Regions from separate parts of the Candidatus Brocadia sinica JPN1 genome, predicted to be linked through region 4. Evidence: riboswitches for the same ligand, from Rfam matches in the RefSeq annotation. Region 4 holds a riboswitch; each other region holds the start of a gene.

Region 1 (6,076 bases), 670 kb from region 4:
GAACAACACCGGCTTGGACGGTTATTAACACGCCAGGAGCGGTTTGGGGTTGTTTTTGAGGCATCAAAGGAAGTACGGAGAGCAACCATGTTTGGTGAGTTAATCATTATGATCGTTTATTTACCAATCCTGAGCCTGACAGGAGTTGAGGGGAAGATGTTTTATCCCATGGCATTTACTGTGATTGTTGCCTTATTTAGCGCAATGGTTCTTTCCGTGACATTTATTCCTGCCGCTGTGGCGTTGTTCTTTTCCGGAAAACTATCCGAAAAGGAAAACTTTTTTGTGCGATGGGCTAAGAAAACCTATATTCCTGTTTTAAGCCTGGCTATGCAGAATAAGGGATTTGTTATAACAGTCGCAGGCGTGATTGTTGTCCTGAGCGGACTTTTAATGACGCGTATGGGAAGTGAATTCATACCAAGTCTGGATGAAGGAGATATGGCAATCCATGCCCTCCGTATTCCGGGGACAAGCTTATCACAAGCGGTAGAGATGCAACATGTCCTTGAAGAAAAGATAAAAGAATTCCCGGAGGTGGATACTGTTTTTTCCAAAATAGGAACCGCAGAGATTGCTACTGATCCTATGCCTCCAAGTGTAGCCGATACATTTGTTATGCTAAAACCACGGTCAGATTGGCCTGACTCTCATAAGTTAAAAGAAGAGTTGATACATGAACTTGAGGAGTATCTCAAAAAAATTCCCGGCAACAATTATGAATTTACCCAGCCGATCCAGATGCGCTTCAATGAGCTTATCGCTGGAGTGCGAAGCGATGTGGCAGTGAAGGTATTTGGAGACGACATGGAAGTCTTGCTTGAAACCGGGGAAAAAATCGCCAGAGCCTTTGAGAAAATACCGGGGGCCTCGGATGTGAAAGTAGAGCAGGTGACAGGTCTGCCGGTTCTGACCATTCAGATGAATCGCAAAGAAATGGCGCGATACGGTCTTAACATTTCTGATGTGCAGGAGGTAATAGAGGTTGCAATTGGGGGGAAGAGTGCAGGGAATATTTTTGAGGGGGATCGGAGGTTCGAACTCATGGTACGCCTGCCTGATGATATGCGCAGTAATGTGGAGGCGCTCAAGAGATTGCCGATTCCATTGCCGGAGAGTGGGGGTGGATTGGATACGGGCGTATTATTCGCAGCGCATTCTAAGGAAAGCAAACGACCGAGTTATATAACGCTTGGCTCTATTGCGGAATTTAACATTAAACCTGGTCCTAACCAAATCAGCAGGGAGAACGGCAAGCGCCGGGTTGTCGTGACGGCAAATGTGCGTGGTCGTGACATGGGTTCGTTTGTGGAGGAGGCTGAAAGAAAGATCAAAAAGGATGTCACTATCCCGGCGAACTACTGGATTACCTGGGGAGGACAATTTGAGCAGATGATGTCGGCAAAGAAACGTTTGCAAATTGTCACTCCCGTGGCACTTTTATTGATCTTTTTCCTGCTTTTTATCACATTTGGAACCATAAAAGATGCCCTTTTGGTCTTCACAGGTGTTCCTTTTGCCCTGACCGGGGGGATAGTTGCACTCTGGCTCAGGGGAATTCCATTATCGATTTCGGCTGGTGTAGGGTTTATAGCGCTCTCCGGTGTGGCAGTATTAAATGGACTTGTCATGATCTCATTTATCACCAAACTGCGTTCGGAGGGCAATCCCCTCGACCATGCCATTCTTCAGGGTGCAGTTACACGTCTGCGTCCGGTACTGATGACCGCCCTCGTTGCCTCTTTAGGGTTTTTTCCGATGGCGATGGCTACCGGAACGGGGGCAGAAGTGCAGCGTCCACTTGCTACAGTAGTGATCGGCGGAATTATATCATCAACTGTCCTCACCTTGCTGGTACTTCCGGTGCTTTATCGGATATTTCACCGTGCGGATGATATACGTAAGGATGAAATGAATAAGGATGTTTATAGTATTGGTACGAAAATAGAATCAAATGTCTAAAAAAACAAACATTTTCATACCCTTTTGTGAGTCTTCGGTTCATGACGGTTTCCTGTATAAAAACTTCCTTTTTTTATAAGTTTTTTACCTCCCCTCAATCCCCTCTTTGCAAAGGAGGGGATAAAGGGGGTGGTTCATTTTGGTTGCGGTTGTGCTGCGTTATGATGTCTCCTGTAACTATTCAGCGAAACTGACAGAGAATGTTTTCTTAGAATAGTTAGGAACCAACAGGGAAAACGGACAGACAGAATAATCCCGAAGGGATGACATGATTATAGAATATCGTTATACCAGTGTTGTTAACCTCGTAGGGGTGATATAGTATCATTGTTTTCGCAATATTTCACCCCTACGGGGTTGAATATTCTGGTGTGTTTTTTTCTATAATCATGTCATTCCTTTGGGATTATGTAATCAATATTTTATTCACTCGTAGTGGTTGTAGGCAAAAGTCTGCTGAATCGTTATGTTTCATTTTAAAAATCCCTTCAAATTCAAAATCGAAATCGTTCGACTGAGCGCTCACGACGAAGTCCGAAACAAATGCCCACTATTTTCTTGACAGGGAAAATATTATTGGTAGATTACTTGAGTTTTGAGAAATACCAAAATATGTAAAATAGTGAAGAAAATATAGCGACAAAGGCAAACCCTGAGTGATCAGGGGACGCAAAGTAACAGGGTCTCTGGGTTTGCACGACGAAGAAACTCCAGCAGCAGCAGCAGCAGCAGCAGAAAGATAGCCTTACTGCCGAAGATGTTTTTTTACAAACATTTTTTAGCAGTAAGGCTTTTTTGTTTTAAGAAACATTGTAACAATTTTGCTCTTTGAAAAAGGGTAGAGTTGAATCATTGTGTTTAGCCACTGTGGAAGCTTCGTGGTGAGTTTTTGGCGCAAGGTGCGACAAATGGGCTCAACGGTTGGGTTGAGGAACGAAACCCGACGTTTTGGTAAACATAAGGCGGTTTTAAGTTTTGCTCTCGTTTTAACCAGCATACTTAACTGGACCTTAAAAGATTTGTTTTCGTTGAATACATTTTTTAAGAGAGGAGAAATGCCCCAAAGAAACTTTTTCATGGTATTGAGTACATGAAAACATAAGGTATATCCTGTGTTATATGAATGAACTTATTTTTAATGTAATGTTATATCGGCAATGATTGTGGAAAGGAGCAGGAATAAAATGCATAAGTACTGGCTAATAGTTGTTATGGTACTTTTGTCGGGGATAAGTAAGTACGGTTATGCAAAGGATATGGGTTCAGAACTAAAAGACAATAGCGCAGACAGTGGTTTTTCTATAACGGAGAAAACAAACGATAGCACGATCGCCCGTTTCCGTGGAGATGGAAAGGTGGGTATCGGCACAGCTGACCCCAACGCGACACTGGATGTGTGGGGAAACATCGGGATTAACGGTATTTCCATTATTAACAATTCCGGTCAGTGGGTTGGTGATACGACCGGGTTGGTTGGACCGGAAGGGTCTCAGGGGCCTCCAGGTCCGCAGGGGCCACACAGGGTATTCGGGTGAAACAGGAGCACAAGGCCCGCAAGGGGAACAAGGTCCCCAGGGTATGGCAGGGCCGATATGACCCATAGGGCCACAGGGGCCGCAAGGTGAAACTGGCGCGCAGGGGCCTCAATGGCTTCCGGGACCAATTGCAGGCATAACTAAGCAAATCACCTATAATGACAATGGAAATGCTGCTGGTGCTGAGGTTTATTATGATAAAGCCAATGGTTATGTTGGTATTGGAATTGAGAATCCTAGCACCCCCTTGAATGTTGCCGGGTCTGTTTTGATAAGTGGTGCTAATAATAAATTGGTTGTGGATGGCAATGTGACTGGAAACCAGGGCGTTATTTTAGATGCTGCAAACAATATGGGAAGGATTGTATTGTCTGGTGGTGCCGGTGGTTTTATTATTGGGAGAAAAAGCGAGAGCGACGATGTTTACTTTTCTCATAATTATGGTTTAGAGCTTTCAACAGGTAATTTTCGTCCCATTACTTTAAACAGCGTAAATGTTAACGTGGGTCGGACAGAACTACCAACAACAATGCAAGTTATAGGTACCGTTAATGCTATTTCCTTTATGGGCGATGGTTCCGGGCTTACGGGAGTGACTGTGACAGAGACAGATCCTGTTTATAGCGATAGCATTGCATCGGGGATTTCAGTTGCTGATATTGGTAACTGGAATACGGCATTTGGATGGGGGGATCATGCTACCGCAGGATACTTAACCAGCTTTACTGAGACAGACCCCACAATTCCTGCAAGCTTGAAGGACGGAATAAGCTGGGGTGAGATTGGCAGCAGGCCTCCTAGATTGGACGATGGGGATGATGTCGGGATTACTACTGAGAGTGATCCCACAGTTCCCGCAAATTTGAAGGATGGGGTGAGTTGGGGTGAGGTATCAAGCATACCTCCTGATATTGCTGATGGTGACCAGGTTGGTATTGTTTCTGAGGTTGATCCTCAAGTGGGTACAAATACCACGAACTATGTTTCCAAATGGAACGGTTCTCAACTTGTTACGGGAACGATCTTTGACAATGGGAATATTGGTATTGGAGTTCCAGCTCCTAATGCTAAACTTGATGTGTCGGGAGCTTGTAAAATATCTGGTTCAGGTGATGTAGGAAGTGCACATTATGCTATTGTTAATACAACAAAAACAACTCCTGGAAGTGCATATAGATGGATTATTTATAATATGACCGGTGTATATGGTGATAAATTAAGTTTCTGGTCTTATGATTTTACAAATCCATGTTCCGGAGGAATGTGTGATGAAAGGTTTTCCATCTATGATAATGGAGATGTTTATGTTCCCGGCAATGTCGGCATTGGTACAACAAATCCTGCACAGAAACTCCATGTAGTAAGTACTGCACCAGATGCCTCTGCTACCGGTATTGCCCATTTCGAGGCGACATCTTCCAATAACCGATATATTAAAGTCAAAGGAAGTGCTGTGGAAGCGAACTTTGGAATTGGATCATTGACTCCACACGGGTATGCATGGTCTAACCCGCATTTTTCACAGAGGGTAATTTGTAATATCAAAAGGTTTCAAAATACATAATGAGTTTGGTATCCAAGACTGATTTTTCTGCTTTTATGCATCAACATTGAATATCCTCATCGTTTTATTGATAAAAACCCGGGAGATGCTATCAAAAGGCGTATTTGGGGCGTAGCGCTCCCGTCCGGCTTAGCAATCATACTTACAATGGTAAATCTTTTTTGAACTTCAACAGAGCATTGGATACGCTTTACGAATGTTTTGAAAAGCGCGCTGAAAGACTTCTTTATAGGGATAAGCACTGGACAGGCAAACTGCGATTCTCCTTACACTCACCTTTACCTGTGCGCCAATCTTGAGCAGTTTTGTTCGGATCGTGCTGCACTGTGCTTGTGAGAATTCTGTTGAACAAAGCCCTATCCGTCTTAATTCGTTGAGTAACACATAAGCCACTGACGAGAACCACAGCCTCAGTTGATTGGCACGCATCGTCTCTGTACTTGTCCGGTCGGCAAACAAATGTAACTGCTGTTCCTTGATCCTGTTTTCCATCTCCCCCCGTGCACAATACTCTTGCTCGTAAAGACTCCTGGCATCTTTCTCCTCCGATTTTAGTGATGTTACTACAAACCGGGGATTTGGCCCCTTCTCTAAATATTCCACCTTGCCCACTACCCGACGACCCTTGGACCAACTCTTCACCGTTTTATAGAAAAAATCTTTATACACCCTGGATGCTCTTCCTGTCTGCTCATATTGTTTTCTTGCCTCTTCCATTTCGCCTTGTATCTCTTCTTGTAATCGAGAATTCCTTGCAAGCCCAAAAAGATAGTCTACATGGTTTGCTTCACACCAACTCATGATTTCTTCCCTCGCAGACCCCGAATCGCCCCGCACCACAATTTTCACCTCAGGCCACTGGTTCCGAACGTGATTGACGACCCGCTCTATCTCCTCTTTTGCCCCTTCGCTTGCATCCACCCCTGATGTCCTTAATTTCGCACATAACAAATAGTCATCGCAAAATATGTACAAGGGTAAATAACAATACTCCCCGTAATATCCATGGAAAAAA
Region 2 (6,076 bases), 2.4 Mb from region 4:
GCCTTTATCACAAATGATAAAATCGCCTTATCCTATACACGTCCTGGCGCTTCCACGACCGGCGGCAATCCCGTATCAGCTACGGCAGCACTGGCGACAATGGACGTTATTGAAAGGTATCAGCTCGTGCAAAGGGCAAAAGACCTTGGAAACTATTTTAAAGACAAACTGATTGAACTGCAACAAAGGCATAAGCTTATGGGAGAGGTGCGCGGAAAGGGACTAATGCTGGGTGTTGAACTGGTCAAGGAGAATAAGATTCCTGCAGCCGAAGAAACAGACAACATCCTCGAAGATTTCAAAGATCGTGGTATCTTAGCGGGAAAAACGGGTGTATCACGGAATGTGCTTACTTTCCAGCCGCCTTTGGTAATTACACGTGAAGATATAGATCGTGTGATAGAGGCTTTGGACGAGATACTTTTTGACTGAAATATTCTAAAGTGACGACTAACGAGACTGAGAATAAGAGTTTCTGAAGGAAACTCAGAGGAAGGATTTTCACATGAAAGATTATACAAAGGGCAAAAGCCCGGAGATGCTCGAACCGTTTTTCCCAAATGAACTATTCAGGCACATTATAGTTTTGTGTTTTCTTGTTATTATCGAATTGGTTGCTGTCATCTTTTTTCCATTGCCCAAATTAGTAAAGAAACCCGACCACATACCCTGGCCGTTACTGCCGGTTTATAATCTAAAACAACTCATCCAAAACGAGACTCTTTTTATTTCTATCCTTGTTTTATGTGCTTTACTATTTGTTTTCTGGCCATTCCTTATACGTGAAAGAAGATATACCGTATCATCTTTCAATAACACGGAAGGTACAAATAGCGGTTATGCCCGGTATGTCAAAGAGCGTTGCAATCTATGGCAAAGGCCCATCCCATTTATGATCGTCATTACTGCGATTATTTTCGTGGTTACGTTATGTTTTATAAACCCATAAAACTGCTCCGGATATTTCTCCCCATTTTCACTTTAATTTTTTGTTTTCTTCCGGTTAGTTGTGTCATCTATCCTGAGTTGGTGGAAAAAGGGACAAAATCTCCTAGAGCCGAACGGTGCGGAGATTGCCATAGAGATATTTATGCCGAGTGGAAGGACTCACCCCATGCCAGCAGTTTCATCAATAGTGCATTTAGGGAAGAGACCAATGAATATCAGTTTACCTTTTGCATAGGATGCCATGCCCCCGAAACCATTTTTACGAATGAAAAGATTGCACCACGTAGTGTGAACCGGGAGGAGGGTGTAAATTGCAACACCTGTCACCTGAATGACTGCAAATTAAGTGGTCCTACACCTGCACACGGACCGCACCCCATTGCAGAAAAGAATCCATTTTTCAGGACAAGTGAGCTCTGTGGTAAATGTCATATAAGTACGTTTCTGGCATGGCAGAAATCAGATACAGCAGAGGGGAGGAAAACCTGCCAGGACTGCCATATGCCTGCAATAAAGCGAAAGCTTATTCAGGATGACCCCTGGCAGAAAATCTATCCTAAAAGAGATGGGAAACAGCACCTTTTCTCATCTCTGGCCATGTTTCATGGAAATGAGAATCTGTTAAAATTATCCTTTATACAAGTAACCCGTTCGGAAGGAAAGATTAAAGGTGTATTGGAATTAGAAAATACAGACATTCCTCACAGCGTACCCACCGGGGATTATGGATACAGGGAAGTTATTGTAACGACCGAACTGTTGGATAAAACGGGCCAGATTATAGATTTAAAAAAAGAAAGCCTGTTTATCGAATTGAAAACGGCTTTACCGTACAAGGGGAAAAAATGCATTCCCTTTTGCTTTGGCTGGAATGAGAATTCATCTGTAATTAAAGCTACCGTGATCCGAACATCCTTTCATAAAGACAGAAATATTTTATTGTCAGAAACGATCCATAAACTTTAAATAGTTTGCTGAAGCCGAAAAAGTTAAACAAAAGGATTGCCATCAGGATGCAAACATTGAATCCGGGGTCTGTAAAAATTGCCACGAAAAGGGATTTGAGAGGAATTGGTTATAGTATCCTGAATTTAAAGAATATCGCGAAGTAACTACTATGATTAAAACATATTTACGATTGATTTTTTATACTGGTATTATTTTATTACAACCATTAGTATGGGGAGATGATATTTATGCAATAAAACCAAATACCCCCCCCTTTCTTACCGGTTCCTGCACTGACAGATGTCATGTGAATTACATGGCCTATCACACGGCGTATCAGGGGAAGGTATTCCAACATAAGACGCACTCCCCCAATCAGGGATTGGAGTGCAGTCAGTGCCACAATAATGATGCCGTTCATACAAAAACACACGGTGGTCTTATTATACAGAACAGTGACTGTTGGGTCTGTCATCACAAAAGAGACACCAAAGCAATCTCGAATCCTTTATACGCGCAGGATAAGGAACATGTATCAGATTTCTCGATTAACCGACCCCTTATAAAAAAAAATTCAGAGGAATACAGGGAAGATAAAGGATTTTCAGGTAAAATTGATTGTTTACGTTGCCATGCCGATGTGAATGATTACATAAATGGAGATATTCAAATCATCGGCATAAAGATACCGGATTGGATGTCTCAGGCAGTGTCATGTACAGATTGCCATAAGCCGGAATCAGGCGGATATTCATTCAAATCTGTCCGGGAATATTGTATCGAATGCCATAATCAGGATTATGGGTTATTGTATGATGCATGGAAAGAAGCGCTCGATAGCAAAATCAAGCAATTTTGTAGAAATAATTTAACTATGCAAGACTCTGTAAGACTGATTCAATCGTATGGCATACACAATTTCCGATTATCACAAACACTCTTAAGATCAATAGAACGATAGGGAGAGAGAAATTGGGGTGTGGAGAATGTGGAAGAAAAAATACAAGAATAATTTTTTCATACCCATCATCTTCTTCTCTTCCCTTTTTCTTTATTTTAGGCTCTTTCTGTAAACTGAGTGGTTGCATTTGAATCATGATTGAGGAATGCGTACATTTTCATTCAGATAAACTGAGGTTAGAAGGTATCCTGACATATAACGAAGATATGCAGTCATCCCCGGCAATCCTGTTATGTGCACCGCACCCCAATTTGGGTGGTGACATGGATAACAATGTTATTACGAGCATTGCCCGGGTATCAGTCAGCATGGGATTTGTATCCCTTCGGTTTAACTACCGGGGCGTGGGAAATAGTGAATGTCATATAAAGGGCGTTGCCCAGAGATTCCAATACTGGGATACATCCCTCAATGGCGGTGACTATACTGATGCCGTTGCGGATACCCATGCGGCTCTTCATTTTTTGGTTTCACAAATTGGCGTAACCCAGGAAATTTTTCTGGCAGGATATTCATTCGGCGCCGTCGCAGGCATGAGGGTGGGCGCAGAAAGCAAACACGTGAAGGCATTCGCTTCTCTATCAACGCCTTTTGGTCGGTACACCCTGGATTTTTTACAGGAATGCAAAAAGAGTAAATTATTTATTTACAGCCGGAATGATTTTGCAGCAACAGCGGAGGATACTCTAAGAGGTTTTGAAGGTCTATCATCCCCAAAAATTTTGGAATTAATAGAAGATAGTGATCATTTCTACAGAGGGCAAGAGGACGGCCTTTCACAAAAGGTCTGCGCCTTTTTTAAACTCCAAATCAACAGATGAATTGGCGAATTACCCGCTCAATTCAATTCAATCATTCATGTGTACACATAGTTGAACTATTGGGAGGTTTAACATGAAAGAGCTAATCTATTGCCCATATCGTTCTGATAATTTCCATACAGTTTCTTTCCCAGAAGGGAATCCATGTTGGCACACGGACATAACACAGTCCTAAAATATCCTGAATAAAGTAAAAATAATAATGAAGACACTTCCCGCTCTGATTGTATTTGAGAAACGCCTTGTGGGTATTATTGTGTTTTTCACAAAACTTATGATTGAAATCTTAGAAATATTTTATTTTTTACTTGACGAAGAATGATAGTTATTGTATATATTTAGGCGACTACATTGATGATATACCGCACAGTTGTAAAGTAGTAAACTTAAAATACAGAGCGATAAAGGTAAACCCTGAGTGATCAGGGGGCGCAAAGTAACAGGGTCTTTAAGTTTACAAGGATGTAATGATAAGATAGCCTTACTGCCGAAGGTGTTTTAAAAATATCTTCACAGTAAGGCTTTTTTGTTTATAGAGTTTAACCGTAGTAACGATGATTTAAAAGGGCGGCGTTTATTTGGGAAAGGAGGGAAGAAACCGAAATTAATTTCAAAAGTGGAATGCCATCGTATAAGAAAAAATTTAAAGATATTTTTTGAGGAGAAGGAGATTATGAAAATTGGCAGAATGAAAAAAGGATTATTTGGGTTAACGCTATTATTAATGATTTTTATGGTGGGGCAGATATGCCTTGCTGGTCAGAATGACGGGAAGATAGGAATCGGTCGCATTAAAATCTCAAATGATGATGAGGTGGTGAAAAAAACTTTCCAGGGAGGCAGCAGCAGTGGGAAGAAGGTTATTTTGTACGCTTCCTTCACCAGCGATGCGGAATCATCCATTGATGGCGCAGATTTACCCATTTGTTTGCCTGTTTTAGAAAAGGATTCCGCTTACATGTATGTTGCTTTTCGGGTAACGAAGGCAACAACAGCGGATATAAAATGGATTATCGACGGTCCAGGTTCAATTCATATTACTCACAATGAAGACGGGTTTGTGGATCCTATAGATGGTGGAACCTTAAAACCTGGTTACTGGTACTTTGCGTGGTTTAAGCTGGATCCCTCTGGGTTATCGGTTAATACCGTAAGTAGTTCATACACATTTACTGGAAAGGTAAGCATAGCAGGCAAGGACGATTGGGAAGATGATTCTTGTAAATTTCAGATTGTAAAATAAAGCTTCTACAAAATTACTTTTTAAGTGAGGAGGAATAGAAAAATGGAAAAGTGGACTCTTGGAATATTAACATTATTGATATCGCTTACGATATCGTTAAACAGTGTATTTGCAAAGAGTGGCGGCGGAGGAAGACCTGTGCCTGTGCCAGAACCTGTAAGCTGCCTGCTCTTTCTAGCGGGCGGCGCTACCTTGGTAACTTTACGGCGCTTAAGAAGTAAAAAGAATTCCAAAGTTTTCAATGAACATTCGCAGGACGCCAACGTACAATAGCGACTTTACGATAACACTTGGTGTAACATACAGACCTGACAACACACTCACTCTCATGGAAGAGAGTAAGTGTTGTTAGGAATTGTATAACTCTTTCTTACGATTTTGAATGCTTCGTTAAACCGTCAAATATGCATCCCGTGGCTTTGGATATTTAGATTACGATGATCCACTATTTCATTTGGATACTAACGGCATCACTTTATACCCCTCTTTTTTTTGTGCTTTATCGTCATGGCTGGAAGTCTTCTGATTATACGCACGCCTATTTTATCATACCTGTATTCTTTTGGCTTGTGTGGCGTAAACGCGCACTCCTGAGAGAGTCCATTCAAAAGAGTACACCGGGCAACAACTTCTTTGGCCTTTCTATCCTGCTATTGGGAATTTTTCTGTTTACTTTTGGTTGGCGGCAGGACTATCGGTTTCTTACTGCGCTTTCTTTACTTCCGGTTCTGTATGGATTGGTAAGTTATCTTTACGGATTAAAAGTAACAAAGATCTTATCTTTTCCTATTCTTTATCTGATATTGCTTGCGCCGATTCCCACCGGAATTATTGATAGCGTTACCCTGCCTATGCGTTATGGCCTTTCCGTTGCCACGGAGACGATCTTAAAACTTTTTCATTATCCAATCACAAGGGAAGGGCTTTTATTAACGATTGGCAAGACTGATTTGTTTATGGGACAACCTTGTAGTGGATTTCGTTCTATCGTTACGATGTTTTCTTTGGCTTTAATTTATGCATATATAAATAAGGGCAGCATATCCAAAAAAGGTGTCCTTGTCTCTTCCATTATTCCTCTTGCGCTCGTGGGCAATCTTATCCGGATTATAACCTTATGCCTTATCACCTATTATTTTGGCGAGGAAGCTGGCC
Region 3 (6,076 bases), 2.8 Mb from region 4:
CCAGAGAGATTGCTTTGGGCTATTGTTCCCGCAATGACAACTTTCTTTCAGTGTTTGCTATAGACAGGAAGGAAGAGGCGTTCGTCATGGAGAAAAAAAACTTAAACTGTAATGATCATGAGGTGTTAATGTCCCTTCTTGACTATCTCATCAGACATCGGAATGCGAAAGATACCCTGGAAGGTTATACTCGGATGGTGGTTTCCCAAAGGTTATATTGTGCAAAGAGATGAGGTTCAACATGCTATTGATTTTTTGATTTCAAGAAATTGGTTAACAAAACACGAGACGACCAATTTTCAAAAAATCTATGGAATTAACAAGAAACAGCTCAAAAAGATCAAATCGTTTCATGCTTCATTTAAAGGGAAAACAGATGAAAATAAAAGGTAACTTTTAGGCAATCCCCCATCCCCATACTGCGGTAAAGTTTAAAGCGGACAGGGTCGGGGAAGCTGGACGGTATTGACTTGATGGGTAGAATCTTGAGTGAACATAAGAATATTCCGATTATTATTAACACTGCTTATGGCGGCTATACAGATAATTTCCTGATGTGGTCAGCCGATGCATATATTATCAAGTCTTCTGATCTGAGTGAATTGAAGAACAAGATAAAGGAACTGCTAGACAAAATCGAATGTAATAATGCATCATAAAAGCCAAGACATTTACTTTTTTGGAAGGAGTTACAAATGCTATATTGGGCTATAGTATTCTTTATCGTTTCGATTGTAGCGGCACTGTTTGGTTTTACCGGAATTGCTGTTGCAACTGCAACCATTGCGAAGTTTCTTTTCTTTATATTTGTCGTTGTCTTTATTATTTGTCTTGTATTTGGTCTCTTGGGACTCCCTCATGATCATCCGCCATTATGACGAATGCTTATTTATAAACCGTATGAAGGATTTATATAACAAAGGAAAGAAGTCTTATAAAGTGTAGTAAATGGTAAAGCTTCATGGAGGGAGAAATACTTGCCTATGCCCGGCGTAGGATACGAACAACTGCAACTACTACAATGCCTCCAATCACCGCCACAATAATATTCCCGATCAAACTGGTAGCATAGAGACCGAACAAACCGAACAACCAGCCTCCAACGATGCCACCCAATAGTCCAATAATCAAGTCACCAGCAAGGCCATAGCCTCTCCCTTTTACCACCAGTCCTGTAAGCCAGCCGGCAAGAATGCCACTCATAATCCAGATTGCGAGATACATCGTATCCCTCCTTTTTTATCAGTTTGGTTTCCGGGTGATCACCATATTTTCTTCATCGACGTATGGTGCGAACAATCGCGATTAGTATTACTCCTCCAATTAAAGCCGCAAAGATATTTCCAATCCAATTGGACGATAGTAGCCAAAACATTCTGAATATCCAGCCTCCAATTATACCACCCAATGCCCCAATAACCAAGAAGCCAATGAGTCCGTAGCCTCGTCCTTTTACCACCAGTCCAGTGAGCCAGCCGGCGATAATGCCGCTGATAATCCAAATCGTGAAAAACAAAGTTGTCTCCCCTTTGAGACGAAAATTATTTAAAACGAGAGATCGCCTCGCTGTATGCTTTCTTCAAGTCCTCCAGAGCATTTTCTGTTCCAGACTTTAGATTTTCCCATGCATCTGCACTTGAAGACTTGAGTCTCTCCAATTTGTTTCTTGCATCTTTTTGCTTCTGTTGCAACGTTTCAATCATCTCATGGCACTTGGCCTTGGTTTCCTCTCCTGCATTCGCTGCCTTTGCTTCAAGCTCTTTTATCTTATTCTCGAGTTCATGTAGTTTATCTTCCAGTTGCGTCTGATACTCTTCTCTTTTCTGTATGAGATAATTCTTGGTTGTTTCAAGGGCTTCCCCTGTTTGACGTTTGATATCCTCTGACGATACCTCTGTGTCAGTTTTTTTCTGATTACAAGCAGTGGCAAAAAAGAAAGAAAAAACTATTGCGCTAGCAAATCCTACTCTTTTCATACTTTTACCTTTCTAGTGGATATGGGATTAATACATATGCTCTAACTTCAAAGGACTTGTAAAAATATAGTCGTTACTTGTTTGTTTCCCGTGACATTCTATGCAGCCAGCAACTTTACCGGCCAACGTTATGGTCTTGCCATCTTTTTCTTCAGTCATGACTTTGCCGTTTGGGGCAAATTTAACCCAAAACCAGTCAAAAGCATCAGGAGCAAAACCTTCTATCTTATGCATCACGGTTATTGAGGCGATGTTTTTATCAGGCATGTAGTTTTCTTTAATAATTATCGCTCCGGGAGGCATCTTTTCCTTTTTTTGCATAATTACCTCGTGGGCGGCAGTATTTACATAGGTAGTTAAGAAAGCGCCATGTGGCTCCTTTCCTTCATAACATGCCTCCTTGCCTGGCCACATCTTCCAGTTTACGTGGTAATTTTCACTCTGCATTTTATTCCAGAGTTCATGAGCCATTTTTTCGATGTCGGGTATTTCCATTTCCACTTTTACAGCTTCTGACACTCCTTCCCTCAAATGGCTTGTAAAAATATAGTCATTGGCGCTCTGTTCACTATGGCATTCAATACACGTTGCAACTTTACCTGCCAGGATCAGAGTCTGACCATATTTTTCAGCAGTAGTGATCGTGCCGTCTGGTTCAAATTTAGCCCAGAACCAGTCGTTTACCTTAGGATTAAAACCCTCTATTTTGTGCATTACCGTGATAGAAACAAGGGTTTTGTCAGGCATATAATTTTCTTTAATAATTATCGCTCCGGGCTGCATCTGTTCCCTTTTATCTATAAATGTCTTTAAGGCGGGTTCATTTATGTAAGTAGTTAATAATGCCCCATGAGGTTCTCTGCCTCCTGTATATAACGCTTCCTTGCCTGGCCACATCTTCCAGTTGACCCAATATTTTTCCCCTTGTATTTTCCTCCAGAGATCGCTAGCCATTTTTTCGGCATTCAAATCTTCTTGCACGGTAATCTTAGGTATCTCTTTTTTCTCGATCACCTTTTTTACTCTTTCACATCCTACAAAAAGAAAACTTATTAATAACGCGAGTATTAACAAATTGTTTAATTTCATATTCCCCTCTTTCTCTGTATGGTAAGTTATCTAAAGTTTAAGCTCAACTAATTGCAAAGCCATATTTCTTAGATGAAAAATTGACCTCCTGCTTTACCGAAGGTAATGAATGGGATAATCAATGGATTTTAATTCATCACAATGGTTTTCTTTCATCGCTGTCTCCCCGTGGATTCTTTCATTTGTTCTTCTACCTGCATTTCTACCCACCTCGTTATGTTGCTATGGGGTAATAGGGTTTTGCCATTGAAGATATAGGGAAGTCCTTTCAAAGCGGCCACAATTTCACTTTCTACACCACCCGTGGCGAGTAAGTGTGGGATTGCAATGACCTTCCCGTCTTTGCCGCTCATCTCTACCATTGTTCTCAGCTCATGAATAGCCCTCTCTTTGATCTCCTCCGGGGCATCACTCCTCCATGTCGCAACCTTAACTTTCTTAAAGTTGCCTTTCTCGCGAACATAGTAGGCTAGCTTTTCCATGTCAGCCAGCCAGAGTCTATTTTCTTTTTCATCATTAGGCCCGTGCCCGACCAGAATAACCGTTTCATTAGGCGGATTAGCGCTAAGCTCCATAGCCCTTTCGAAAAGAATTTCCGCAACGAGCATGCTATCATCCAGAGCGCCTGACATGCGAAATTTTATCCTGCTTTCTATCCTTGGTAAGGATTTAACAGTGGTAGTTTCGGGCAATTTCTCCTGAATACCCAGGATGTAACGGGAATTACCTATGATTGGGCTGTGAGAGGAGATGAAGAGTGGCACCACGATCACTTCAGAAACGCCCTTTTCTTCTAAGCTATGAACAGCTTCCTTTATGGTATCCGGATCAGCCATACCAAAGGCAACTTCCAGCGGATATTTATCAGTGAGTGGCTTTACCACTTCCAGAACAGAAGCATTCCACAAGGGAAGTGCCTCCGAATTGCGCTCTTCATGCACCTGTTCTCCGTGCATGCGATGTACTCCGTGTGCAAGGACAAGCACACCTATGTTCTTGGACTGATTTACAGATTGTATGGCAATTCCCTTTTCTTCTAATTTTTCATTTCTTCCCAATGGACATTCTTTCAATCCTCCCAATTCCTCTCTCTGGAAAACCCCCCTTGCTCCTTGCCCTATGGTAACCTCTGTACTTGCCACCATCTTCTTTTTCAGAAGCTCTCGTCCGTAAATTCTTGAAGCGTGGAAAAAACCTACGACCAGAATGCTTAAAAAAATTCTGCACCAGAAAACAAGTTTTCCCATCACCTCTCTCCTGCTCAAACTCAAATTTTCTTTATTTTCTTAACGGCGTTGGAAACCCTTTGTTTCACGATAATCGTCTCAAATGAAAATAAAAAAGCCTTACTGCAAAGATATACACTTAAACATCTTCGGCAGTAAGGCTGTCTCATAAGCGGCGTAAACTGTTTAAACCGCTTAAACGGCTAGCAAGACCCTTTACTTTGCGCCCCCTGATTGCTCAGGGTTTACCTTTATCGTAATGTCTTATTTGTTTATGTTAATAAGTTATTTTATCTTTTTGAATGCAATAAAATGTTTTTTTACTTTTAAAAAGTTTATCTTGCCCGATCTCTATAAATGTAAAATATACCATGTAATTTTTCAAAATCCAGTCCAAAACGTCTTGAGAAAAAATAAGCATGAATATTTGGGCAGAGAAACGATGAATCTTTTTTATAAGTAAACAATATCTTCGGGATGGTACATGCACAGAAATAAGAGCATGTAGTCTTTTAAGTGACGGGTAAGAAGGAAGTTCTGCTTAATGTGCTCATGGCCGTTCTTACCAAGTCTTTTGGCATATTCAGGACTGTTTAATAACTGTTTAATGGCGAATGCTGCGCCGGCAACACTATGACATAAGAGGCCGCTATATTTGTGTTTGACCTGTAACGGAATACCCCCTGTGCCGGATGCGACAACTGGTTTTGCCTTCCATAATGCCTCTGTTACGGTAAGTCCAAATCCTTCACGAAGTGATTTTTGAATAATAACGTCAGATGCCCTCTGGAGCGCATTGATCTCAATGTCGCTGCCGGAAGGGATAGGGAGGATGTGTATGTCAGCGTCATTGCCAGCAACTTCCTTTGTCTCTGCAAAGACCTTGGTCGATTCCGGGTCGTCTGTGGCCGTACCGCCGGCAATAATGAGTTGACAGTCAATACGTTTTTTTACCAAACGATACGCCTCAATAACGCCGATAGGGTCCTTTAAATAGTCGAACCGTGAAATTTGAGTAATAATGGGAGTGTCTGCAGGTATATGATATTTTTCTAAGACTTTGTCGATTGTCTCCTGCGGCAAATCCTTATTTTTATCACTTAAAGGGTCGATGGAAGGTGTTATCAGAAATTGTCTGATAGGTAAGAGTTGTGAAAAATTTGGAGAAGAAAAGACAGCAGCATCATATTGATGGATAAATGGCGCCAAAAAGTTCCATACCTGCTTATCGGGCGCTGATACGTCTATATGGCACCGCCAAATCCATTTGCTGTCAGGAATGGAAGTCTTTTTCTTAACCAGGGTGATAGGCTGCGGGTCATGGATGAACACAACGTTTCCAATAGTCTTCACCTCGTCAATATTCCGCTGGCTTGTCTCCATGAAGATTTCAAACATCTGCGGAGTGATCTCTTCGGATTTACCGTGCAGGGCATTATGGAATTTTTTGGTGACGTTGAAAAAATCCTCTCCACCCTTGATAAAGTCCCATCGGGTGTCTACCCCTAATTCTTGCAATAGAGGCACCATGCGATTAAGAATCTCTGCTACACCGCCACCAACAGCAGTTGAATTGATGTTCTGGATGAGTTTCCCCTGAAGTTTGCCTGCCAATAATTTCAATTCTTCAATGGTGTGGGGGCCAACGATGGATTCATATTCAGTGATCTTTGCCATTATTTCACGAAAATTTAGGGATTTTGAAGTGTCACCCTGGCAGGAAATTCCTCTAAAGAGAGTTCAACAATCCTTTTTTCTGTTAATTTTACCAGAGCAAATCTCAGG
Region 4 (6,076 bases):
TCGATGCAATCGTTACAGTTCCGGGCTCGAAGAGTTATACAAATCGTGCACTCATTACTGCGGCATTGGCCGATGGAGAATCCACAATCACGAATGCCCTTTTTAGTGACGATACCAAATATATGGCGTCCAGCTTGAATGTCCTGGGAATACCCATCGAAGAACAGCAAGATGTCAATAAGTTCATCGTACACGGAAAAGGTGGAACTATTCCCGCAAGACAGACGAATTTGTTTGTGGGGAATGCAGGGACTGCCATGAGATTTTTAACGGCTATGCTAACTCTGGGCAACGGGGTCTATGAGATAGATGGTGTTACGCGTATGCGGCAAAGGCCCATACAGGATTTACTTGATGGCCTAAGACAGCTTGGGGCGGATGTTATATCGAAACATAACGACGGTTGTCCACCTGTAATAATCCGGGGGAAAGGATTAAATGGTGGATTGGCCGTTGTAAAGGGAGATTTGAGCAGTCAGTATTTTAGCGCCCTGTTGATGACTGCCCCTTGCGCAAAAAAGGATGTGATCATAGAAGTGAAGGGAAATCTGGTTTCAAAACGTTATGTGGACATGACTGTGGCGTTGATGCGTGAGTTTGGGGTAAATGTTGAGAACAATGATTATAAAACGTTCTTCGTAAAATCCGGACAGCATTACAAGGCTACACACTATGAAGTTGAGGGAGACGCATCGGCCGCTTCTTATTTTTTTGCTGCTGCTGCCATTACTGGTGGAAAGGTAAGGGTCGTTGGCATTGGGAGTGATTCCTTGCAAGGGGACATCCATTTTGTTGATGTCCTGAAGAGTATGGGTTGTAAGGTCGTCATAGGCAGCAATTGGGTTGAAGTGCTGGGGAATTCATTGCATGGTGTAGATGTGGATATGGGTGACATGCCGGATGTGGTGCAGACTTTGGCAGCTGTGGCGGTATTTGCCCACGGTAAGACGCGGGTAAGGAATGTAAAAACTATGCGGATAAAGGAAACCGACCGTATTGCGGCGGTGGTAAATGAATTACGGAGAATGGGGATTTCAGCGGTGGAATATGAGGACGGCTTTGAGATTGAGCCGTCTCCGCCACGACCAGCTCAGATAGAAACGTACGATGACCATCGTATGGCCATGAGTTTTGCATTGATTGGGTTGCGCTCAACAGGAATATCGATAAAAAACCCTGAGTGCGTATCCAAAACATTTCCTGATTATTTTCAGAGATTAGAGGCCTTGAGGGGTGGGTTGTAAACTGGGCTTGCTATTAGCCTCAATCCTAATCTCTTTAATAATTCCTGTAGCTAAACCATCCGCCAGGCGGGTGAGAATAGCAAAAGCTATACTGTAGTATCTACAAAAGAAGTCTCCTTAGTGGACGTCCTCCGGTTTCAAAAGTCCGAATCTTACTTGTATAGAAATTTTCCATTTTATCCATGAATTTTTTAGGACGGTAGTGTCATAAAAATCCCCCCTTTGTTAAGGGGAATTAACTGGGTTTTCGCTTTGCTCAACCTGCTAACATAACTACACAGCCTTTTTAATATCTTATGACCGAGTAGTGATAATATATATACATAGCGACATAAGTTTACAACTGTCTGTCATTCCTGGCTTGATCCAGAATCCAGTATTTTTCTGGATTCCCGCTTCCGCGGGAATAACATATTCGTATCTGATTAATGACGCTGGGTATAGCTGTTCTTTCCGGGCGTAATGGTTCTAATAATTGTTGCAGACTCGCTTGCAAGCCACCCAGGAGAATATTTTCATATCGTACTGACAAATCCACCCTTCGGGAAAAAGAGCAGTACAACCATCGTCGGGGCCGATGGAAAAACCGTATAAAGAAAAAGAGACGATCGAAAGGGAAGACTTTTGGGCTACTACCTCAAACAAACAACTGAGCTCTGTCCAGCATGTAAAGACCATCCTTGCGCAACACGGACGCCCTGACATCGTTGTGCCTGATAATGTCTTGTTTGAAGGCGGCGATAGTTGATATTAAGTAATCTGTCGGACTTCCCGGACGTCAGTTTTCTTGCTTATAAAAATTTTCTATGATTGTCCGGCAGAAAAATACTTCGGTACCTTAATCAAAATCTGCATAAATTTCTCCGAAATTTATCCCTGCAATACTCGTTTTCTCATACTGTTTTTTTAGTGATAATCTTGCTTCCTGAAGTTCCGGACTGGCGCTCCCGTTCCGTATTGCATCTGATGCCTCTATGAATCCGGCGAGATGATATCCCTGGTAAGCACCTCCGGCAGGTCGTGGAATAAGCCTGTGAAATAATTGTTTACGCATCTGCGTGCACATGCTTTTATTTCTAAGGAAAACAGATAGGAAAGTATTGCGACAAATAACGAATGTCCCAAAACGGAGGTCCTGGGTATTCTGTGGAGACGAGACCATTTTATCCAAAAAGTGTGTCATGGCACACAAGTGTGACGTCGCAAAAGTGTGCCATGACGCACTTTTTGCGGGTTTTCCATGAACCTGTTGTTCGGAATGTCTGTGCTATTTTTATCTATAACTAGTTTAAAATAAATGACTAATGAAATAATTAATCAACAATATTTGTTTTTTCTGTGAAATGGCTTCTCTTTCGCCCTTGGTGTATATCAGAAAACATTTGATAAAGGTAAACCCTGAGTGATCAGGGGGCGCAAAGTAATAGGGTCTTTACAAGCCGTTTAAACTTTTTGAACCGCTTAAACGGCTTATGGGAAAAGACAGCCTTACTGCCGAAGATGTTGGGAAATATCTTTGCAGTAAGGTTTTTTTGTTTTAGGAGTTTCCCTGAAAATAATGCATATTTTCCTCGTTAATTGGTTATGCTGATCTACGTTAAGCAAGGTTGATAATAGGAGGAACGTTATGGCTAATACGATAACCTGGTCGTGGAATGAAATTCGGCAAGAATTTTTTTCACTCAGCAAAGATTTTGTGTACATGAACAACTCAACGTTTGGTGTGCCTCTTAATTCGGTGAGAGAACGAATGAATGAAGTTCAACGTCTTTACTCCGAGGGTTGCAATCTGGACCTATACGTGGACGAAATCGTAAAAAAGATTCAACAAGTGTATAACATGATGGGGTGAAACGGTCAATTCGTATTCTTATCTGGGCAAACACGGTCTTTCTTATCACGTAGGTAACGTCAATTCTGTGGCCGAAGGAATGTCGCTTGTTGCAAACGGATTATCGTTTAATAAAGACGATATCGTATTAATAACCGATCACGAGCACGAGGGCGGTAACTTAATGTGGTACTTGCAGCGGGACCGATATAAGGACTTGAATATTTCTGTGATAGAGGTGTCGCTAATTGTGTGTATAGTTGGAGTTAACAGAAGTCTTTTGGCCTGCTTTCGCTGGCTAGGTGGAAAATATAATAAGAAGGATTTTTAAAAGGATAATGGCTTAAATAGTGCTATTTGTAAGGCTTTTCAAGCCTTGCATGACACTTAAAGAAAGGAGGGTAACAATTTGTTGCAAGCCGATTTAAAACAACAGCGCAACAGGATAGTCAACGCATCGCGCACTGGATGGGCTACAATGAACAAAGAGATCGAGGCGGCAAGTAAGAACGATCTCGTCGACGTAATATGGGACGTCTATTATGACGAGCTTGGCCACGACATAATCATCCAAGCCAAAGTGAAGGTGAGGTCTGAAGGCGATGTATTGCTCCAAGTATGGCTGAATGATCAGCTTCCCAAACCTTGGATTCCGGAGTTCAGACCGTGGGTATCGAGTGTGAGCGAGTTCACTCCAATGCAACAGGTAAAGGAGGTATTGGTCGGGCTGATTGACTCCAAGTGGCGGAGTGAGGATGTAGGTGAGACGTATACAGCTGCGATCTGGGGCTACATACTGCATAGTGGTGTCATAGAATCATTTGCATTCAATAAGGAGTTCAAGTATCCGGGATAAGAATGCCTAATCCTTGTAAGGATTACCACTATCAAAAAAAATTTCCCAGAAAGGAAAAAAACAAACACCAATCATTACTTTGTTAAAATTTCTTTTCTCATGTATTCATTAAACAGGAGGTAGTAATTATGATGCAGAAAGTTTCGTATTTCTTCTTTAGTTGTATATTAATACTTTGTGTTTCTGCGATAAACAATATTTACGGGCGTGAAGTACCTAATCCAAGTGAAGGAGGTGCTCCATTTCCGTTTAAAACAATACACAATATTAAAATCTTCAAATATGATGGCACTTTGCAATGCGGAATGGGTTCTGAGATACCTCTCTCAGATATGAAAAAAGAATTAGAAAAAGCCGGAGCTAAGGTAATTTCTTGTGAAAAGAAAATCGTGCCATTTTATATACCAACTGTCTGTGGTGCACCGACTGGCAAAGTAAACGTTTACGAAATATCTGTATTAGATTTTGAAAAAGTGAGAACATTGAATTTTGACTTATGGGTTTTCGATACTTCTAGTGTCGAAGTATTTAAATATGACGGTACTTTACAATGCGGAATGGGTTCGGAAATTACTTTGGAAATAATGGAAAAGGAATTAAAAGAAGTAGGCATAAAGGTCATATCCAAACGCAAGGATAATGATGGACTTATACATATAGCGTTATGTGGCGCATCGACGGGGAGAATTAATGTATTTGAAATACCATCTACAGACTTTTATAAAGCATTGAGGATGGGGTTTCAGTTTCTATTTTCTGGTTCTAATAGAATTCTGAAAAAAACGATTTCAGACGAGTTGGTTCTTTCGGAAGGAACAAAAGACAAGACGCTGAAAGCAGGAGGAGACTGGCCATTTCCTGTTGTAGAATTGATTTTAGGCAATGAAATCAAAGTAAGTGGAGGAGGGCCAGGGCCGTTTCCTTGGTAGTTGCTTGGTAGAAAAGCAAAAAGTGTTAACCTGCTAGATTGGTTTATGTAAAGACTGACAGGCTGTCCGAGAATTCAATCGAATCACAAATGCACTGCTAAAATTGTTGTCGTATTGATATTTTGTCATATATATAGTACTTTGTTAAAAATTTAAGCGACAAATTTTTTCTTCAGTCGTTTCGATTTAATTTTAAAATAGCCATCGGCAAGTTTTTCGTTCTTTAATAAGGCATTGGTAGAGATAAATTCGAGCATGGAATTGATAGCTTGTTTGATTTCGTTGAAAGTGGTAGGTTTCATTTCAAGGATTTTCGCGAGATAGGCATTTCGTTTGATCCAGTAGACAAGAGTCCATAGATTCCGGTACCTCTCAATCTTTTCATTACAAAGGAAAGGAATGGAAAAATGATATCTTATAAAAGGAATTTTAAGAAAGATATTTTCATAGTGCTATTGTTTTTGGTTGGCTTAATCTGTTCTTCGCAAGCTATAGCTGATAGTTTATCTAAGCTTATGACGCAAAACGAGTCAAATATTTATTACATTGCTAGCGATGTAGCAATTGGGAAAATAGAAGGAGGTGATGGGAATGTTTCTGTTCAAGAAAAAGATATAAAGCTAGCAGAAATTAAAGCGAAATTATTTACAGGAGAATTTCCTAATAATACTGCCGAATATTTTTATTTTAAACATAAGATAGCAGATGTCTACAGTATTCTTGGTATGATTGGAGTGTGTACTTATGAGTGTGAGGTTGGTATTTGTACTTATTGTCTCGATTCGATAGCTATATTTGGTGATAAAATGAGGATTAGTGCTTATACAGGTTTTGGAAAAGCAGTTTATAAAGTGTTAGTATTTTATCAATAGAGAAATAATCCTAACATTTGATAAATAGGGTGGTGGTGATGGCAAGCCTGTTGCCTGCGTAGCAGATAAGTTTGATGTATTACTTTGTTAAAAATGTACGATAACGCTTTTGGGGTAAAAAGGATGAAGAACTATCGCTCTTCAGAAACTGAACGGACTACTAGATTATCCGATCTTGATTATGCTCCACCATCATTTACGAATGAAGCTGGAGAGAAAATTGTTTTCGTAGACTTTACTGAAGCTGTTTACCGGCTTGAGTTTGACGCGCAAAGCCGTATAGCACGCGTGTTTTCAACTGTTGTATTCGAGTGCAATTCTCCAGGTTTTCCTGCATTCTCTCT

The links. A riboswitch is a leader RNA that binds a small molecule or an ion and turns the genes downstream of it on or off. The one in region 4 is predicted to bind cyclic di-GMP.
Region 1: linked by a shared signal. The riboswitch ahead of BROSI_RS20590 (hypothetical protein) and the one ahead of BROSI_RS13215 (hypothetical protein) in region 4 are both predicted to bind cyclic di-GMP.
Region 2: linked by a shared signal. The riboswitch ahead of BROSI_RS02165 (hypothetical protein) and the one ahead of BROSI_RS13215 (hypothetical protein) in region 4 are both predicted to bind cyclic di-GMP.
Region 3: linked by a shared signal. The riboswitch ahead of BROSI_RS00455 (sirohydrochlorin chelatase) and the one ahead of BROSI_RS13215 (hypothetical protein) in region 4 are both predicted to bind cyclic di-GMP.

What each region holds. Positions count from the first base shown of each region.
Region 1 covers NZ_BAFN01000001.1:3,582,758-3,588,833, forward strand. The annotation lists gene BROSI_RS16400 (efflux RND transporter permease subunit) at 1-1,962, shown strand, start outside; cyclic di-GMP riboswitch class I at 2,597-2,718, shown strand; gene BROSI_RS20590 (hypothetical protein) at 3,147-3,497, shown strand; gene BROSI_RS20245 (hypothetical protein) at 3,808-5,061, shown strand; gene BROSI_RS16420 (IS1380 family transposase) at 5,230-6,076, opposite strand, start outside.
Region 2 covers NZ_BAFN01000001.1:481,006-487,081, forward strand. The annotation lists gene BROSI_RS02140 (aspartate aminotransferase family protein) at 1-432, shown strand, start outside; gene BROSI_RS19625 (hypothetical protein) at 506-949, shown strand; gene BROSI_RS02150 (multiheme c-type cytochrome) at 871-1,914, shown strand; gene BROSI_RS02155 (hypothetical protein) at 2,066-2,857, shown strand; gene BROSI_RS02160 (alpha/beta hydrolase) at 2,992-3,678, shown strand; cyclic di-GMP riboswitch class I at 4,075-4,170, shown strand; gene BROSI_RS02165 (hypothetical protein) at 4,352-4,921, shown strand; gene BROSI_RS02170 (PEP-CTERM sorting domain-containing protein) at 4,964-5,194, shown strand; gene BROSI_RS02175 (exosortase/archaeosortase family protein) at 5,359-6,076, shown strand, end outside.
Region 3 covers NZ_BAFN01000001.1:112,155-118,230, reverse strand. The annotation lists gene BROSI_RS19545 (hypothetical protein) at 1-233, shown strand, start outside; gene BROSI_RS00485 (response regulator) at 486-659, shown strand; gene BROSI_RS00480 (DUF1328 domain-containing protein) at 696-878, shown strand; gene BROSI_RS00475 (GlsB/YeaQ/YmgE family stress response membrane protein) at 982-1,224, opposite strand; gene BROSI_RS00470 (GlsB/YeaQ/YmgE family stress response membrane protein) at 1,277-1,516, opposite strand; gene BROSI_RS00465 (sll1863 family stress response protein) at 1,542-1,976, opposite strand; gene BROSI_RS00460 (cytochrome P460 family protein) at 2,004-3,065, opposite strand; gene BROSI_RS00455 (sirohydrochlorin chelatase) at 3,218-4,312, opposite strand; cyclic di-GMP riboswitch class I at 4,440-4,551, opposite strand; gene BROSI_RS00445 (glycosyltransferase) at 4,745-5,968, opposite strand; gene BROSI_RS00440 (DUF5752 family protein) at 5,983-6,076, opposite strand, start outside.
Region 4 covers NZ_BAFN01000001.1:2,909,903-2,915,978, forward strand. The annotation lists gene aroA (3-phosphoshikimate 1-carboxyvinyltransferase) at 1-1,244, shown strand, start outside; gene BROSI_RS20215 (hypothetical protein) at 1,582-1,776, opposite strand; partial or broken gene BROSI_RS21435 (N-6 DNA methylase) at 1,716-1,983, shown strand; gene BROSI_RS20825 (hypothetical protein) at 2,083-2,298, opposite strand; partial or broken gene BROSI_RS21440 (HD domain-containing protein) at 2,226-2,417, opposite strand; cyclic di-GMP riboswitch class I at 2,625-2,743, shown strand; gene BROSI_RS13215 (hypothetical protein) at 2,872-3,096, shown strand; gene BROSI_RS13225 (hypothetical protein) at 3,554-3,931, shown strand; gene BROSI_RS13230 (hypothetical protein) at 4,060-4,860, shown strand; gene BROSI_RS19945 (hypothetical protein) at 5,013-5,162, opposite strand; gene BROSI_RS13235 (hypothetical protein) at 5,268-5,732, shown strand; gene BROSI_RS13240 (hypothetical protein) at 5,856-6,076, shown strand, end outside.